Regions from separate parts of the Actinokineospora sp. PR83 genome, predicted to be linked through region 1. Evidence: riboswitches for the same ligand, from Rfam matches in the RefSeq annotation. Region 1 holds a riboswitch; each other region holds the start of a gene.
The links. Region 1 has a riboswitch for cobalamin ahead of L6E12_RS24165 (CbtB-domain containing protein). Riboswitches for the same ligand answer to the same signal wherever they lie in the genome.
Positions count from the first base shown of each region.

Region 2: it holds a riboswitch for cobalamin, as region 1 does, so the genes downstream of both, metE (5-methyltetrahydropteroyltriglutamate--homocysteine S-methyltransferase) here and L6E12_RS24165 (CbtB-domain containing protein) in region 1, are expected to answer to the same signal.
Region 3: it holds a riboswitch for cobalamin, as region 1 does, so the genes downstream of both, L6E12_RS11845 (ABC transporter substrate-binding protein) here and L6E12_RS24165 (CbtB-domain containing protein) in region 1, are expected to answer to the same signal.

Region 1 is NZ_JAJCXD010000075.1:38,132-40,366, reverse strand. It holds gene L6E12_RS24175 (GAF domain-containing protein) at 1-60, opposite strand, end outside; gene L6E12_RS24170 (histidine phosphatase family protein) at 325-894, opposite strand; cobalamin riboswitch at 954-1,089, shown strand; gene L6E12_RS24165 (CbtB-domain containing protein) at 1,127-1,339, shown strand; gene L6E12_RS24160 (CbtA family protein) at 1,360-2,136, shown strand; gene L6E12_RS24155 (NAD(P)H-binding protein) at 2,234-2,235, opposite strand, start outside.
Region 2 is NZ_JAJCXD010000050.1:35,015-37,249, forward strand. It holds gene metE (5-methyltetrahydropteroyltriglutamate--homocysteine S-methyltransferase) at 1-1,089, opposite strand, end outside; cobalamin riboswitch at 1,210-1,432, opposite strand; gene L6E12_RS18130 (DUF6801 domain-containing protein) at 2,053-2,235, shown strand, end outside.
Region 3 is NZ_JAJCXD010000035.1:38,369-40,603, forward strand. It holds gene L6E12_RS35365 (histidine kinase) at 1-101, shown strand, start outside; gene L6E12_RS11840 (response regulator transcription factor) at 94-777, shown strand; cobalamin riboswitch at 837-981, shown strand; gene L6E12_RS11845 (ABC transporter substrate-binding protein) at 1,177-2,058, shown strand; gene L6E12_RS11850 (iron ABC transporter permease) at 2,055-2,235, shown strand, end outside.

The DNA.
Region 1 (2,235 bases):
CGCGGCGGCGCCGGGCTCGGCGCCCGGTCCGCCCATGTCACCCACACCCGTGTCCAGCACGGCCTCCCACCCGTCTCGGCGAAACCGACCCCCGCGCCCGGTACGCATCGGGCGGTGGCGGCCCGGTCAGCGCCCGCGGAGGTCCAGGCGGCACGCGTTGACGCCCGTCGTGGGCGTGATCGGTGGGAAGAGGATCGCGGACTTCCCGCCGCCGCGCAAGATCGGGCGCGGAATGTCACCTCAATGCCGAGTGGTTGCCATTCGCCGGGCCACTTCTCCTTTCGGTGGGTATTTTTCGGAATTCTGGAAAGGAAGCACAAAAAGTCACTCGTCGCGCTGTTGTCCCGCCGGGCTCAGCCAGCGCAGCGCCCACCGGCCGGGGCCGCCGCGCAGCACCGTCCGCGACAGCGGCACCACGTCGATGCGCCAGTACGCGGCCGGGTCGGCGCCGAGGGCGTGCACCAGCGCCGCGCGCACCACCGACGGGTGCGTCACCGCCACCACCGGCGCCGGGTCGGCGGGTCGCTCGTCGAGCCAACCGCCCACCCTGGCCACCAGGTCGGCCAGCGACTCGCCGCCGTGCGGGGCCGCGGCCGGGTCGGTCAGCCACCGGGTCACCGCGGCGGGCTCGGCCGCCGCCACGTCGTCGAGGGTGCGCCCCCGCCAGGCGCCGAAGTCCAGGTCCCGCAACCGGTCGTCCACCGAGGCCGCCAGCCCGAGCGCGGTGGCGGTCTGCGCGCACCGGGTCTCCGGCCCACGCAGCGCCACCGCCACCCGGCCCAACCCGGCGGCGGACACCGGCCCCGGGTCCGACAGCGGCTCGTCGACCGGGAACGCCGCCACCCGGGTGGCCGCGGTGGGGCCGTGGCTGACCAGGGTCAGTCGATTACCCACCGACACCCCTTGAGCTGGACGGATGATGTTGCCCACCGCGGACGCGGGCGCGTTGACACTGCAAGCGGCGCTCCCATAGGTTTCGGGACTGACCGAGATGGTATGAGGAAGCCGGTGTGATCCCGGCACGGCCGCGCCACTGTGATGGACCGGGCAACCGCTCCGCAGTCAGACCCTCCGCCGTCGACACCCCTGGACCCGTCGGGCCGCGTGCAGCCTGAGGAGGCACCCCATGACGACGCATGCCGTCGCCACCCCCGTCCCCGTTCCCGTCAGCATCCCGGTGCGGCAGATCCTGCCGTACGCGCTCTTCGTCGGGATCATCTCGCTGATCGCGCTCTACTTCGTCGGCGCCGAGCAGGGCGCGCTCGCCGTGTTCGACGGCACCTACGTGCACGAGCTCGTCCACGACGCCCGCCACCTGCTGGGCTTCCCGTGCCACTGAGCGACACCAGGACCGACCCCGTGGCCACCTCGGCCGCGCTGAACGTCCGCTCGCTGCTCGTGTGGGGCCTGCTCGCGGGCCTGCTCGGCGGTGTCCTTGCCTTCGGGTTCGCCGAGGCGTTCGGCGAACCGTCGGTGGACACCGCCATCTCCCTGGAGGAGCAGGGCGCCGCCGCCGAGCACTCGCACGACGACGGCGCCGCGGCGGGGCACAGCCACGGCGAGGAGGACGCGGAGGAGGAGGTCGTCTCCCGGTCGTTCCAGTCCACCGGCGGCCTCGCCATCGGCACCGTCGTCTACGGGCTGGGCCTCGGCGGCCTGTTCGGGCTGGCGTTCGCCTTCGCCTACGGGCGGCTGGGCACCGCGAGCCCGCGCGGCACCGCCGTGGCGGTGCTGGGCATCGGCTACACCGCGGTCGTGCTGGTCCCGTTCCTGACCTACCCGGCGAACCCGCCCGCGGTCGGCCGGGGCGAGACCATCGGCGAGCGCACCGCCCTGTTCTTCGGCATGGTCGGCATCTCGCTGGTGCTCGCGCTGGTCGCCGTGGTCGTGGGCCGCAGGCTGACCGACCGGCTCGGCGGGTGGACCGCGGTCCTGGTCGCCGGGCTGGGCTACCTGGTGCTGGTGACGGTGGCGGCCAAGCTGCTTCCGGACTTCCAGGAGGTCCCCGACGGCTTCCCCGGCGCCACGCTGTGGGAGTTCCGGATCGCCTCGCTGGGCACCTCGGCGGTGCTGTGGGCGGGCATCGGGATCGGCTTCGCTGCGCTGCTGCACCGCGGGCTCACCCGCGCCCGCTAGACCGTTCGCACCACTGAACCCCCGTCCTCGGCGCGAGGACGGGGGTTCAGTGCTTCTCGGGGTGAAAAGCCCGGACCGCTGGTGGGTTGGTGGGAGGTC
Region 2 (2,235 bases), on a different contig from region 1:
GGTGACCTCCTCGACCTTCTGCCTGGCGAAGGCGAGCCGGGCCCGCACGACCGGGTCCAGGCCGGGTTCGGCGTCGAGGTCGTAGGGCACGTGCAGCAGCGAGCAGGAGGTCGACACCCCGACCGCCCCGACCGCACCGAGCAGGCCCGCGCCCGTGGCCGCCGCGTCCCGCAGGTCGGTGCGCCAGACGTTGCGCCCCTCGACCAGCCCCAGCACGACGGCCTTGTCCCGCAGCCCGGTCAGCACCGGGATGCGGTCGAGGTCCGCGCGACCGGCGACCAGGTCCACGGCGACCCCCTCGACGGCGGTGTCGGCCAGCACGCCCAGCGCGTCGCCGAGTTCGGCGAAGTACCCGGCCACCAGCAGCGCGGGCCGCTGCGGCAGCGCGGCGAGCCGGTCGTAGGCCGACTGCAGCGCCGCCAGTTCCCCCGGTGAGCGGTCGAGGGCGAAGGCGGGCTCGTCGAGCTGCACCCATTCGACCCCGGCCCGGGCGAGCGCCGCCAGCAGTTCGGCGTAGCGGTCCACCAGCGGGTCGAGCAGGGTCAGCGGCGAGAAGTCGGCGGGCGCGCCGTCGGCGGGCTTGGCCAGCAGCAGGAACGTCACCGGGCCGATGAGCACCGGCCGGGTGGCCACCCCCAGCGCCAGCGCCTCCCGGTACTCCGCCAGCGGCTTGTCGCCGACCAGCGCGAACCGGGTGCCCGGGCCGACCTCGGGGACCAGGTGGTGGTAGTTGGTGTCGAACCACTTGGTCAGCTCCAGCGGCGCGACCTCGGCGGTGCCGCGCGCCATGGCGAAGTAGGTGTCCAGCGGTCCCATGCCCAATGCACGGTGCCGCTCGGGGACCGCGTCGAACAGCACGGCGGTGTCCAGGACCTGGTCGTAGTAGGAGAACGTGTTGCCCGGGATGGAATCCAGTGTGGACAGCTCACGCCAGGTGTCGGCGCGCAGGCCCTCGGCCACCTCGCGCAACCCGGCCTCGTCCAGTCGGCCCGCCCAGTAGCCTTCGACGGCGTGCTTGAGTTCGCGCTTCGGGCCGATGCGGGGATATCCCAGGACGGTGGCGCCGATCCGGGTGGCGCCGATGCGGATGTCGTTCACAGCTCTCTCCTCGTGAGCGTGGCGAACGGCCCGAGGCACGGGGAGCGCGGGGGAGTCGGCGACAGCCGAGTCCGCGAAGCCCACCCGAGAGGCCCGGACCGGCGCGTGCCGGGGGGCACGCGCACCGAGGGCAGGTCTTCGGACTCGCGGGCACCCACCGGTCGACCCGGTGGACCTACTGGCCGTCGCTTCCCAGGCGCTGCGCGCCCAGTGCTCGTATGACGGCGGTCGTTCCCGCTCACCGCTGCGGGGCAGTCCCGGATTCGCACCGGGTTCCCTGTTGCCTCCCCCGCCGCGCGAACGCACCGGGGGAACCATCGGCACAGCCGAGCGTAGCGAACGGAGACCCCCGGCAGAAGGGGACCGGACCCTGTCCTCCCACGCCGGGGGACAGGGTCCGATCCGCGGGACGCCGGGTCGGTCGCCGGGAACCGGCCCAGCAGGCCAGGGTGCGCGCCTGGGGCGAGGAGCCCGTGGCACTCAGCGTCGCCAGGCCGGGGCCGCCGAGGCCGAGCACGGCCTGTGCGGTGGCCCTGGTCGCGATGTCAGGGTCGAAACCCGCTGACGCAGGTCGACCCCGCCGATGCAGCCGAACAGGACGGTGGGCTGCGCGCTCCGTCGTCTTGGTCGCAGAAGTTGTCGCACGTGTTCGAAACCAGAACCGGGAACCGTTCCCGGGTTTCTGTCATGCCACGACAATGCGGCCAATTCATTCCTCGGCAGTTTCGAACATTGTCTTTCAGATCGTGAATTGCGCCCGGATTGTCACCTGATCCGCTCATTGCGTCCGCGCCGGTTCCGCTCGTAGGGTGTGTGGAGCCGAGGCTTGGGGGCCACGGAGGTATTCCGCGGACACCGGTGAAGTCGTGGATCGGGAGAGCGCGCTGTTCCTTCAGCCGCTGCACCCACGGTTCCGACCGCGCGAGGTCCTGAACCAACAGTGAGGACGATGACGTGCGCACCACTGCGTGGATCGTGGCAACCGTGGCCGCCGCTGTCGTGGGTGGTGGTGTTGCGGTCGTGGGCACCGCCGCGGCGGGTGAGACCGGCGCGACCCGGGTGAGCGAGCTCAGCCAGGTGCACGAGTGCGCCGTGCCGTCGCTGGGACAGCAGGCGGTGGTGCTGCGCACCAGCGTC
Region 3 (2,235 bases), on a different contig from region 1:
ACCGGGTGGACGCGGTGGGCGGTGCGCTGGTGGCCACCAGCGCACCGGGCGCGGGCGCCACCGTGCGGGTCCGGCTGCCGGTCAGGAGGAGCGGTGCCTGAGCGGCCGACGACCCGGGTCGTCCTCGCCGAGGACCACTACCTGGTCCGCGAGGGCACCCGCCTGCTGCTGGAGGACTCCGGTGAGGTCGAGGTGGTGGCCGCCGTGGGCAACGCGGTGGAGTTGCTGCACGCGGTGGGCGAACTCCGCCCGGACGCGGTGATCACCGACATCCGGATGCCGCCGGGCCACCGCACCGAGGGCATCACCGCCGCGCACACCATCCGCGCCGACCACCCCGGCACCGGAGTGGTCGTCCTGTCCCAGCACGCCGACGAGTCCTACGTCTTCGCCCTCTTCCGCGACGGGACCGAAGGGCTCGCCTACCTGCTCAAGGAACGGGTCGGCGACCTCGACCACCTCCTGGGCGCCATCAGGGAGGTCCGCGCGGGCCGCTCCAGCATCGATCCCCGGGTGGTCGACATCCTCCTGCGCGGTCACACCCGCGCCGCCGACTCGCCCCTGTCCCGGTTGACCGCGAGGGAGTACGAGGTCCTGCGGCTCATGGCCCAGGGCCACAACAACCGGGCCATCGCCGCCACCCTGGTGATCAGCGAGTCCACAGTGGAGAAGCACGGGCACTCCACCTTCGCCAAGCTGGGACTCGGCGAGGAAGCCACCCTGCACCGCCGAGTGTCCGCTGTGCTCACCTACCTCCGCCACGACCCATCGGCCTGAGGTGCACCGGTGTGAGGTGCTTCACGACGCGGCGGGTGGATCGCGGCGGATGAGGGCTGTGTTAGCTTTCGCGGGCCAGCCGAGGCCGCGGAAGCGGGTTCGGGCGGGGGAACTCCGGTGCAAGACCGGGACTGACGCGCAGCGGTGAGGGACGGCTTCCGAGCGTTCCGAGTCCGATTACCCACTGGCACCCACTCCGGCTGACGGCCGGGGTGGGCGACCGTCCGGTTGGGCTCGCGTGGGGCCCTTGAGGGTGAAGGATTCGGCGTGCGCGGAGCGTGGCGGTTTCGGGTTCTGGTGGGTGTCGCGGTCTTGGCGGTCGCCGGGTGCGGTGGGGGCGGGGCGGACACCGCGGCGGGTCGGGGCACGGGGGTGGACAACTGCGGGCGGACTGTCCGGGTGGGCGAGCCGCCGAAGCGGGCGGTGGCGCTGAACCAGGGCAGTGCGGAGATCATGCTGGCGCTGGGGCTGGCCGACCGGATGGTGGGCACCGCGACCTGGACCGACCCGGTTCTGCCGGAACTGGCCGAGGCGAACGCGAAGGTGCCGCGGCTGGCGGACAACGCGCCGTCGTTCGAGCGGGTCCTGGCGGTCGAGCCGGACTTCGTCGCCGCCTCGTTCGAATCCGTGCTCGGGACCGGTGGGGTGGCGACCCGGGAGCGGTTCGAGGAACTGGGCGTGACCACCTACCTGTCCCCCACCGACTGCGGCACCAAGGACAACAGCGGCGACGGGGACGGGGTGCGGTCCACGGCGCTGACCATGGACGACGTGTTCCGCGAGATCCGGGAGTTGGCGGAGCTGTTCGACGTCACTGAGCGCGGGGAGCAGGTCGTGGCAGGGCTGCGCGAGCGGCTCGACACCGCGACCAGGGGGCTCGACGCGTCGCGGGTCAGCATCCTGTACTGGTTCGCCAACGCCGAATCGCCCTACCTGGCCGGGTGCTGCGGGGCACCGGGGGTGATCACCGGGGCGCTGGGGGCGAAGAACGTCTTCGACGACACCCGCGCGGAGTGGCCGCAGGTCAACTGGGAGACAGTGGCCGAGCGCGACCCGGCGGTGCTGGTGATCGGCGACCTGACCCGCAAGTCGCAGACCGCGGAGACCGCCGCGGCGAAGATCGCGTTCCTGGAGTCCAACCCGGTCACCTCGCGGATGCGGGCGGTGCAGGGCAAGCGGTACGTGGCGCTGAGCGGGCAGGCGCTCAACCCGACCATGCGCACCGTCGAGGGCGTGGAGAAGGTCGCGGCGGCGCTGCGGGGCTTCGGGCCGCTCGGGTGACCGCGGCGCCCACGCGCGCCCGGACCGGCCTGCGGTACGCCGCTGGTCTGGTGCTGCTGGTCGCCTCGACGGCGGTGGTGATCACCATCGGCCCGGCCGACATCGGGGTGGGTGAGGTCTGGCGCACCGTCCTGGCCCACCTCGGCGGTGGGGAGCGGGTGCTCTCGCCGATCCGCG